DNA from 2 places in the Bradyrhizobium brasilense genome. Region 2 is predicted to be linked to the other one. Evidence: predicted binding sites of a transcription regulator. Region 2 holds the regulator's gene; the other holds the start of a gene.
The links. Region 2 encodes PhoB, which activates phosphate uptake and scavenging genes when phosphate is short. Its sites were predicted from a motif close to TGTCATNNANCTGTCAT; they were not measured.
Positions count from the first base shown of each region.

Region 1: ugpB (sn-glycerol-3-phosphate ABC transporter substrate-binding protein UgpB) is a predicted target of PhoB. The motif match lies at 3,602-3,618, and genes of this name have one in related genera.

Region 1 covers NZ_CP121669.1:114,684-120,247, forward strand. Annotated here, with positions in the region: gene QA635_RS00485 (TIGR02300 family protein) at 1-248, shown strand, start outside; tRNA gene QA635_RS00490 (tRNA-Ala) at 344-419, shown strand; gene QA635_RS00495 (GIY-YIG nuclease family protein) at 677-916, shown strand; gene QA635_RS00500 (MarR family winged helix-turn-helix transcriptional regulator) at 933-1,394, opposite strand; gene QA635_RS00505 (organic hydroperoxide resistance protein) at 1,563-1,988, shown strand; gene QA635_RS00510 (CaiB/BaiF CoA transferase family protein) at 2,178-3,383, shown strand; gene ugpB (sn-glycerol-3-phosphate ABC transporter substrate-binding protein UgpB) at 3,674-4,990, shown strand; gene ugpA (sn-glycerol-3-phosphate ABC transporter permease UgpA) at 5,148-5,564, shown strand, end outside.
Region 2 covers NZ_CP121669.1:1,092,914-1,098,477, forward strand. Annotated here, with positions in the region: gene pstC (phosphate ABC transporter permease subunit PstC) at 1-796, shown strand, start outside; gene pstA (phosphate ABC transporter permease PstA) at 801-1,646, shown strand; gene pstB (phosphate ABC transporter ATP-binding protein PstB) at 1,643-2,461, shown strand; gene phoU (phosphate signaling complex protein PhoU) at 2,567-3,283, shown strand; gene phoB (phosphate regulon transcriptional regulator PhoB) at 3,429-4,139, shown strand; gene QA635_RS04940 (GcrA family cell cycle regulator) at 4,381-4,893, opposite strand; gene QA635_RS04945 (aspartate aminotransferase family protein) at 5,382-5,564, shown strand, end outside.

The DNA of each region.
Region 1 (5,564 bases), 980 kb from region 2:
CTGCGACCGCAGCCGACATGCCGGAGCCCGCCGAGGCCGAGGAGATGGTCTCGCTCGAGGAGGCCGATGCCGAGGAGAACACCGGGAAGGTCAAGGCCCAGGTTCCCGAATCCGAGGACGATATCGAGGTCGATGAGACCATCGACGACGATGACGACGACGATTCGACCTTCATCGCCGACGAGGAAGAGGGCGATGAGGACGTCACCGACATCATTGGTGACGTCGGAGGCGACGAAGAGACTTGAGATCGGCGCCGATCTATGATCAACGGTGCTGCCGCGCGAGTCGTCTAGGCCGCGCGGACCGGGATTGATCCCCCAGGATCATCCCAACGGGATAAGGGGCCATAGCTCAGCTGGGAGAGCGCTTGCATGGCATGCAAGAGGTCGGCGGTTCGATCCCGCCTGGCTCCACCACGCTTCGCCCTTCGGGCTACGCGTGGCGCAGCCACGAGTTGCCCGAAGGGCGAAGCGTGGTGTCCGGCGTAGCCCGAAGGGCGAAGACGGACTGGATCAACTGGCCGACTTATCTTATTAGTAACTGCGATGCGCTACGTGGTACGCGTGGCGCAGCCACGAGTTGCCTGAAGGGCGAAGCGTGGTGTCCGGCGTAGCCCGAAGGGCGAAGACGGACTGCCAAGGGCTCTACTCCCGTCCGGCTTCAGTGGATGCGAATGTGGTACGTCTACATCCTCCGCAGCATCAACTTCCCTGATCAGGAATATGTCGGCGCGACCGAAGATCTGAAGCGCCGGATTCCTGAGCACAACGCCGGCAAATCGGCGCACACCTCAAAATTTATGCCGTGGGACTTGGTCTGGTACTGCGCATTTCCCGACAAGTACAAAGCGTTGGCGTTCGAGAAATATCTCAAATCCCACTCCGGCCGCGCCTTCGCCAAGAAACGCCTCTAACCGCCCCGCCCGCCCCCTACTCCCCCAGCACCGCATTCAGCCGGTCGCGCAGCGCGACGATCTCGTCCTTCATCGCCATCAGTTCGCCGACGGTGCAGTCCGAGGCCGCGAGGATCGACTGCGGCACGGCCTTGGCCTTTTCGCGCAGCGCGTGGCCCTGCGGCGTCAGCGCGATCAGCACCACCCGCTCGTCCGCGGTGCTGCGGGTCCGCCTGATCAACTCCGCCGCCTCCAGCCGCTTCAGGAGCGGCGTCAGCGTGCCGGAATCCAGGAACAGGCGCTCGCCGAGGTCCTTCACCGCGACGTCGTCGCGCTCCCACAGCGCCAGCATCACGAGATACTGCGGATAGGTCAGCCCGAGCCGGTCGAGCAGCGGCTTGTAGACGCGGTTGAAGGCGTGCGCGGTCGAATAGACCGCAAAGCAGATCTGATTGTCGAGCCGCAGCGCCTGATCCGCGGCCGTCGGTTTCCTGGCCATGATTCCCATCGAATCCATCTCGTTTCCGGGTCATTCTGGGCTCACGGGACCGCGGATTCAATTGCGAACAATTAAATGTGAGACCGCATATTTTATATTGTGCGCAATCTATTTGCGTGCAATACATGCGTCATCGAATTCAAGCCCAACCCACCAAGGGAGACCACGATGTCTGTGAACGTGCTCTACAAGACCAGCGCCAAGGCAACCGGCGGCCGCGACGGCCATGCGGCGACGCTCGACGGCGCACTCGACGTCAAGCTCACGACCCCGAAGGAGCTCGGTGGCGGCGGCGGTGCCGGCAACAATCCGGAGCAGCTGTTCGCGGCCGGCTATGCCGCCTGCTTCATCGGCGCGATGAAGTTCGTGGCCTCGCAGGGCGGCCCCAAGGTTCCCGCCGACGCCTCGGTGACCTCGACGGTCGGCATCGGCCCGCGCTCGGAAGGCGGCTTCGGCCTCGCCGTCGAGCTCGCGGTGTCGCTGCCCGGCCTTGCGCGCAACGATGCCGAAGCGCTGGTCGAGAAGGCCCACCAGGTGTGCCCCTATTCCAACGCGACCCGCGGCAATGTCGACGTCAAGCTGAGCGTCGTCTAGTTCCACATCACGCAATGGTCCGCCGCGACACGTGGCGGACCATTGCTCTTTCAGCGGCTGGTTCGCTTGGCGAACGCATGCGCCGCCTGCTGCATGGGCCTGCGCCGACGGAAGCATTGCTGCCCCGGCTGAAGACCGTTAGCTCTGGGACCCTCGTTATCTGATCCCAACTGAGCGAAGGTTGTTTCCATGAATACCCCAGCGGCTACGGGCGCGATGAGCGGCCTGCGCGTGATCGATCTGACGCGCGTGCTCGGCGGTCCGTATTGCACCCAGATTCTCGCCGACCACGGCGCCGACGTGATCAAGGTCGAGCCGCCCGCCGGCGACGAGGTGCGCGACTGGGGTCCTCCGTTCCATGACGAGGACGCGGCCTATTTCGTCGGCATCAACCGCAACAAGCGCTCGATCGGCCTCGACCTCGCTTCCGAGGGCGGACGCGCGGTGCTGATGAAGATGCTCGAGACCGCCGACGTGCTGATCGAGAATTTCAAGCCGGGCACGCTCGACAAATGGGGCATCGGCAACGACGTGCTGCGCGCGAAATTTCCGCGCCTCGTGCATTGCCGGATCTCCGGCTTCGGCGCCGACGGCCCGCGCGGCGGCAATCCCGGCTATGACGCGATCATCCAGGCGATGACCGGCATGATCGCGGCGACCGGCTCGCCGGAGAGCGGTCCGATGCGGATCGGCGTGCCGCTGGTCGACATCACCACCGGGCTCTACGCCACGATCGGCATCCTGATGGCGCTGTCGGAGCGGCAGCGCTCAGGGCTCGGCCAGTTCATCGAGACGACGCTGTACGAGACCGGGCTCGCGATCATGCATCCGCACACCGCGAACTACTTCATGCATGGCAAGCCGCCGTCGCTCACCGGCAACGAGCATCCCAACCTCGTTCCTTACGCGATCTTCCCGACCAAGACCGACAACATCTTCATCGGCGTCGGCAATGACGGAACCTTCCGCAAGCTCGCCAAGGAGATTGGCAAGCCCGAACTCGGCACCGACCCGCGCTTTGCCCGCAACAAGGACCGCATCGCCAACCGCGATGCGCTGCGCGTCGAACTGGCCGCGGTGTTCAGCCAGCACGAGGCCGAGCCGCTGTGCAATCGGCTGCTCGCCGCCGGCCTGCCGGCCGGCCCGGTGCAGAAGATCGACCAGGCGCTGACCAACCCGCACACCATTCATCGCGGCGACGTCATCGAGAAGGATTGGTACAAGGGCGTCGCCTCGCCGATCCGCCTCGAACGCACCAAGCCGAACCTGCGCCGTACGCCGCCGAAGTTCAGCCAGCACGCCGCGGAAGTGCTTGGCGAGTTCGGCTACTCGAAGGACGAGATCAACGGCCTGGTTGAAAAAGGCGTGGTCTGCGGTCCCCAGCGCAAGCGCTAAAGACGTTTTCGAGCCCGTCCCGCACGTGATGCGGGATGGGCACCGGTTCGCGTCAGGACAAAGCTGGAGCGTCGGCCCGTCTCGAACCGGCCGACGCATCAACACTGCGGTGCAACGTCGCGGCCGGCGTTGCACCGCACGGATGCGGCTGCGGTCTTCGCCTTTTTTACCGCTTCCCTTCGCTTCGGCTTCCCCCCTACCATGACTTTCGTTTATACGGTCATTTGAACGTCATCCGGCGCTGATAACGCGCGCAACGAAAGATGATGTTCCAATTGGGAGGGGTTTTGATGTTCTTTCGACGACTAGGCGCTGCCGCGGCAGCCGCTGCCGCGCTCGCATTCGCGTCGCCCGCGTTCGCGGTGACCGAGATCCAGTGGTGGCACGCGATGACCGGCGCCAACAACGACGTCATCGTCAAGCTGGCCAACGACTTCAACGCCTCGCAATCCGACTACAAGGTGATCCCGACCTACAAGGGCGGCTATGCCGACACCATGAACGCCGGCATCGCCGCGTTCCGCGCCGGCAACGCGCCGCATATCATGCAGGTGTTCGAGGTCGGCACCGCGACGATGATGGCCGCCACCGGCGCCGTCAAGCCGGTCTACAAGCTGATGGCCGACGCCGGCGAGAAGTTCGATCCGGGCGTCTATCTGCCCGCGATCACCGGCTACTACTCGACCTCCAAGGGCGAGATGCTGTCGTTCCCCTTCAACTCGTCGTCGACGGTGATGTGGATCAATCTCGATGCGCTGAAGAAGGCCAACATCGCGGAGATTCCGAAGACCTGGCCGCAAGTGTTCGACGACGCCAAGAAGCTGAAGGCAGCCGGCTATAACACCTGCGGCTTCTCCGGCTCGTGGGTCACCTGGGTCAATCTCGAACAGCTCTCGGCCTGGCACAATGTGCCGCTCGCCAGCAAGGCCAACGGCCTCGACGGCTTCGACACCGTGCTCGAATTCAACGGCCCGCTGCAGGTCAAGCATCTCGAGAACCTCGTCGAGCTGCAGAAGGACAAGACCTACGACTATGCCGGCCGCACCAACACCGGCGAAGGCCGCTTCACCTCGGGCGAATGCCCGATCTACCTGACCTCTTCGGCGTTCTTCGGCAACGTCAAGGCGCAGGCCAAGTTCAACTTCACCGCAGCACCGATGCCGTATTATCCCGACGCCAAGGGCGCGCCGCAGAACTCGATCATCGGCGGCGCCTCGCTCTGGGTGATGGGCGGCAAGTCGGCCGAGGAATACAAGGGCGTGGCCAAGTTCCTGACCTTCCTCTCGGACACCGACCGCCAGGTCTGGATCCACAAGGCCTCGGGCTATCTGCCGATCACCAAGGCCGCCTATGCCAAGGCCAAGGAAGAAGGCTTCTACAAGGACCAGCCCTATCTCGAGACCCCGCTGCTCGAGCTCACCAACAAGGAGCCGACCGCGAATTCCCGCGGTCTGCGCCTCGGCAACATGGTGCAGCTGCGCGACATGTGGTCGGAGGAGATCGAGCAGGCGCTGGCCGGCAAGAAGACCGCCAAGCAGGCGCTGGACGCCGCCGTCGAGCGCGGCAACCAGATGCTGCGGCAGTTTGAAAAGACCGCCGTCCGCTGACATGATGCCTTCGGGCACGATCCGGAAAAGCGCGAAGCGGTTTTCCACCATGCCCAGATGACAAGCTAAAGCGCGATGACGATCCAACCTCATCTCATCGCGCTTTAGGGCGATCAACCGGCGGGCCGCATCCGCGGCCTGCCCTTCTTCCGAGCCCATGCAAAAGCAAGCGATTTTCCAGTCAAAGCTATTGCCTTACGCGCTGGTTGCCCCGCAACTCGCGATCGTCCTGATCTTTTTCTACTGGCCGGCCGTGCAGGCGGTGATCCAGTCCTTCCTGCTGCAGGACGCTTTCGGTCTCTCCACCAGCTTCGTCTGGTTCGAGAACTATCTCGAGCTGTTCAAGGAGCCGGCCTATTTCGAGGCGATCGTCCGAACCTTCGTGTTCTCGTTCGCGATCGCGGTCTCATCGCTGTCCTTCGCGCTGCTGCTCGCTGTCATGGCTGACAGGCCACTGCGCGGCTCGACGCTGTATCGCACGCTGCTGATCTGGCCCTATGCGGTGGCCCCGCCGGTGGTCGGCGTGCTCTGGGTGTTCATGCTGCACCCCTCGCTCGGCGTGCTGTCGCGCTAT
Region 2 (5,564 bases):
CGCCTTCCTGTGGACGCAGCGCTGGGCGCCCTCGGCCGATCCGCCGGTGCTCGGCGCGCTCGGCCCGATCTACGGCACGCTGATCACCTCGGTCATCGCGATGCTGATCGCCATTCCGGTCGGCATCGGCATCGCCGTGTTCCTCACCGAGCTCTGCCCGCAAGTGCTGCGCCGCCCGATCGGCATCGCGATCGAGCTGCTCGCCGGCATCCCGTCGATCATCTACGGCATGTGGGGCTTCTTCGTGCTCGGCCCGTTCCTGGCCAACACCTTCCAGCCTTTGATGATCCGGATCTTCGAGGGCGTCCCGGTGTTGGGCGCGGTGTTCGCCGGCCCGCCGTCCTATCTCAGCCTGTTCAACGCCGCGCTGATCCTTGCGATCATGGTGCTGCCCTTCATCACCGCGATCTCGGTCGACGTGTTCAAGACCGTGCCGCCGGTGCTGAAAGAGGCCGCCTACGGCATGGGCTGCACCACCTGGGAAGTCGTTCGCAGCGTCGTGATCCCCTACACCCGCGTCGGCGTGATCGGCGGCATCATGCTGGCGCTCGGCCGCGCCCTCGGCGAGACCATGGCGGTGACCTTCATCATCGGCAACTCGTTCCGGATCTCGTCGTCGATCTTCGCGCCGGGCACCACGATCTCGGCGGCGATCGCCAGCGAATTCGCCGAGAGCGACGGCCTGCACCAGTCCGGCCTGATCCTGCTCGGCCTGCTGTTGTTCGTGCTGACCTTCTTCGTGCTCGCCGGCGCGCGGCTGATGCTGATGCGGCTTGAAAAGAAGGCGGGGAAGTAACGCCATGAACCCGATCTACAAATCCCGCCGCCGCAGCGACATCGTCATCCGCGCACTCTGTGTCGGTGCGGCGCTGTTCGGCGTCACCTGGCTGGCGCTGATCCTGATCACGCTGCTCTATAACGGCCTTGCCGGCCTCAGCGTGCAGCTGTTCACCCAGAACACGCCGCCGCCCGGCTCGACCGAAGGCGGGCTGCTCAACGCCATCGTCGGCTCGGTCATCATGACCGTGATCGGCGTCGGCATCGGCGCGCCGCTTGGCCTGTTCGCCGGCACCTACCTCGCCGAATACGGCAAGCACGACAAGCTGACCTCGGTGATCCGCTTCATCAACGACATCCTGCTCAGCGCGCCCTCGATCATCATCGGCCTGTTCATCTATGGTGCGGTGGTGGTGCCGATGCGCGGCTTCTCTGCGATCGCAGGCAGCCTTGCGCTCGCGGTGATCGTGATCCCGGTCGTGCTGCGCACCACCGAGGACATGCTGCTCTTGGTGCCCAATCCGCTGCGCGAGGCCGCCTCCGCGCTCGGCCTGCCGCGTTCGCTGGTGATCAAGCGGATCGCTTATCGTGCTGCGCGATCGGGTCTGATCACCGGTGTGCTGCTGGCGACCGCCCGCGTCGCCGGCGAGACCGCGCCGCTGCTGTTCACCGCGCTGTCGAACCAGTTCTTCAGCCTGGATCTGACCAAGACGATGGCCAACCTGCCGGTGACCATCAATAACTTCGTGCAGAGCCCCTACGCCTACTGGAAAGAGCTGGCGTGGAGCGGTGCGCTGCTCATCACATTCACCGTGCTCGCGTTGAATATCGGCGCGCGTATCCTTGGTGCCGAAAGGGCCGCAAAATGACCGAGCTTTCCGTCTCCACGACTGCCGCAGGCCACATTCCGCAGGTTCCGCTGCCGGAAGCGCCGCCGAAAGTCACGGTGCGCAATCTCAACTTCTATTACGGCGAGCACCACGCGCTGAAGAACATCAACCTGACGCTCGGCACCAACCGCGTCACGGCGTTCATCGGCCCGTCCGGCTGCGGCAAGTCGACCCTGCTGCGCATCTTCAACCGGATGTACGACCTGTATCCGGGCCAACGCGCGGTCGGCCAGCTGATGCTGGACCAGACCAACATTCTCGACCCCAAGCTCGACCTCAACTTGCTGCGCGCGCGGGTCGGCATGGTGTTCCAGAAGCCGACGCCGTTCCCGATGACGATCTACGAGAACATCGCCTTCGGCATCCGCCTCTACGAGAAGATCTCGAAGTCCGAGATGGACGACCGGGTCGAGAAGGCGCTGCGCGGCGGCGCGCTGTGGAACGAGGTCAAGGACAAGCTGAACGCCTCCGGCCTGTCGCTCTCCGGCGGCCAGCAGCAGCGCCTGTGCATCGCGCGCACCGTGGCGGTGCGCCCCGAGGTGATCCTGTTCGACGAGCCGTGCTCGGCGCTCGACCCGATCTCGACCGCCAAGGTCGAGGAACTGATCCAGGAGCTCTCCGAGGACTACACGATCGCGATCGTCACCCACAACATGCAGCAGGCGGCGCGCGTCTCCGACAAGACCGCCTTCATGTATCTCGGCGAGCTGATCGAGTTCGACGACACCAACAAGATCTTCACCTCACCGAGCGATCGGCGCACCCAGGACTACATCACCGGCCGGTTCGGTTGACCGGCGCATGATCCGGAAAAGTGGAAACCGGTTTCCGATCAGGTCATGCTAAAATTCAGGACACGAAACCATGATCCCCGGGATCATGGTTGAGGGAGACAAGCGATGGCTTCTGAACATACCGCCAAGGCATTCGACAGCGACCTGCAGGAGTTGACCCGCCTGGTCGCCGAGATGGGCGGCCTGGTCGAACGGATGATTACCGAGTCGGTCGACGCGCTGATCCGTCGCGACGTCGCGCTCGGCAAGCGCGTGGTCGCCGCCGACATCGAGATCGACAATCTGCAGCGCAACATCGAAGAGCGCGCGGTGCTGACGATCGCGCGCCGCCAGCCAATGGCGATCGACCTGCGTGAGATCGTCAGCGCGATGCGCGTCGCCACCGATCTCGAGCGGATCGGCGACCTCGCCAAGAACATGGGCAAGCGCGTCGCGGCGCTGGAGAGCGATTTCCAGCCGCTGAAGCTGATCCGCGGCCTCGAGCACATGACCGACCTCGTGCTGTCGCAGGTCAAGTCGGTGCTCGACGCCTATGCCGCGCACGACCTGCCGGCGGCGATGAACGTCTGGAAGGGCGACGAGGAGGTCGATGCGATCTGCACCTCGCTGTTCCGCGAACTGCTCACCTACATGATGGAAGATCCGCGCAACATCTCGTTCTGCATCCATCTGATGTTCTGCGCCAAGAACATCGAGCGGATCGGCGATCACGCCACCAATATCGCCGAGACCGTGTTCTACATGATCGAGGGCCAGCAGATCACCGACAAGCGCCCGAAGGGCGACATGACCACTTTTGCCACCACGGTGCCGGGCAACTGAGGCATGATCGGCAAGCACGGAACCGGCAAGAGCGAAACTGGATGATCCTCGCGACAAATCGTTTCCGCGGGGACTATGCTCAAGGAAGTAAGCGTTTCGGTTTGCGTCTGGGCAACGGATCACCACAGAGAAAGAACTTAAACCGATGAGCGCACGCATTCTGGTAGTCGAAGACGAGGAAGCGCTGACGACGCTGTTGCGCTACAATCTCGATGCGGAAGGCTACGATGTCGAGACGGTGGGGCGCGGCGACGATGCGGATACAAGGCTGAAGGAGCGCGTTCCCGACCTCGTGGTGCTGGACTGGATGCTGCCGGGCCTGTCCGGCATCGAACTGTGCCGCCGCCTGCGGGCGCGGCCCGAGACCAAGCAGCTTCCGATCATCATGCTGACCGCGCGCGGCGAGGAAAGCGAGCGCGTGCGCGGGCTTGCCACCGGCGCGGACGATTACATCGTCAAGCCGTTCTCGGTGCCGGAGCTGCTGGCGCGGGTGAAGGGCCTGTTGCGCCGCGCCAGCCCGGAGCGGCTTGCGACCGTGCTGACCTACGGCGACATCGAGCTCGACCGCGAGAAGCGCCGCGTGGCGCGCTCGGGCCGTCCGATCGATCTCGGGCCGACCGAGTATCGCCTGCTCGAATTCTTCCTCGAGCATCCCGGCCGCGTGTTCAGCCGCGAGCAACTGCTCGACAGCGTCTGGGGCCGCGACATCTACATCGATGAGCGTACCGTCGACGTGCATATCGGCCGCCTGCGCAAGCTGCTCAATCCGGGCCGCGAGCAGGATCCGATCCGCACCGTGCGCGGCGCCGGCTACGCGCTCGACGACCGCTTTGCCAAGGCCGAGCCGCAGCCGTAACGGCCATGCGGCATTCATAAACCGCAACACGGCGTCGTCCCGGCGAAAGCCGGGACCCATACGCCGCGGCCAGCGCAATCGGCACGCGGCCAGACGGCTTTCTAACAACACGCATTAGTGGTTATGGGTCCCGGCTTTCGCCGGGACGACGCCGGTGATGTAATGGGCTACGCATCACACAAAAAAATCCCCGCTTTCGCGGGGATTTGTTTTTGAGGTCTTCCGTCGTTTTCCCGAGTGCTCACTTGATCTGCGGTTTCGCCGACGGCCGGCGGCGATCGGCGGCGGGCTGGTAGGCGACGCGCGAGTGATGCGCGCAATAGGGCAGGCCGGCGAGCGCCTTTCCGCCGCAGAAGAAGAATTCCGGGCTCGAGGGATCGCCGACCGGCCAGTGACAGGTGGCCTCGTTGAGCTCGAGCAGCGACAGCCGCTGGCTCATCGGCACCACATTGTCGTAGGAGATCGGATCGGGCTCCATCTCGACCTCGAAGGCGTGCGCCAGCGCGGTGTTGCCCCGCGAAACCGGACGCGTCACCCGCATCATGTGCTGGGCCGGGCGGGCCTTGCGCTGACGCGGCGCGGCCGTGGAGGGTGCCTTGGCGCGGCCGGAGAGGCCGAGCCGATGCACTTTGCCGATCACGGCGTTTCGCGTCACATTGCCAAGTTCCGCCGCGATCTGGCTGGCCGACAGGCCGGACTCCCAGAGCTTCTTCAGCTGCTCGACGCGATCGTCGGACCAGGTCAATACAGTCATCGCATTCTTCCCTTCGCGTAGCGCCGGCCAATCATTGGAGCGGCGCTGCGAGCCAATCTGGACAAATATCCCTGCGGCCAGAATCCCTTAGCCCTCGCCGGGCACGGTGTTGCGCCCGAACGTTTACGCGAGACACAAAGGCTACTTAGAGGGTCCAGTACCGCCGCACGAGATGTCGTACCCGACAGGCCAAACGCTACAATATGGCGTGACTCTGGCGCAAGAGTCCGCGGTCGTGCGTCCACATGTTCCCGCACAGTTAAGCATCGCGATGAGGCTTTTCCACCGCACCGGAATGCTCCGGATTGCGCTCGTTTCGCATTGCAGGAAGGCCACTTCGTGGCGATTGACACCTACCGACCGCAGCATAGAATGCCCGCCACGTGCCGCCCGCAAAGGCGGCCGTTTTGTTTTCCGAAGCTGGCCGTTGCTGCGCTGGCGTCAAGGCGCAGCGGCAATTGTCGGCTTAAAAACCGTCAGTGAACGCCATGACCAACGCTGCCACGTCGCATCTGCTCCCCGTCTTCGCCAGGGTCGATCTCGGCTTCGAGCGCGGCGAGGGCGCCTGGCTGATCGCAACCAACGGCGACCGCTATCTCGATTTCACCTCGGGCGTCGCGGTCAACGCGCTCGGGCATGCGCATCCGCATCTGGTCAAGGCGCTGCAGGAA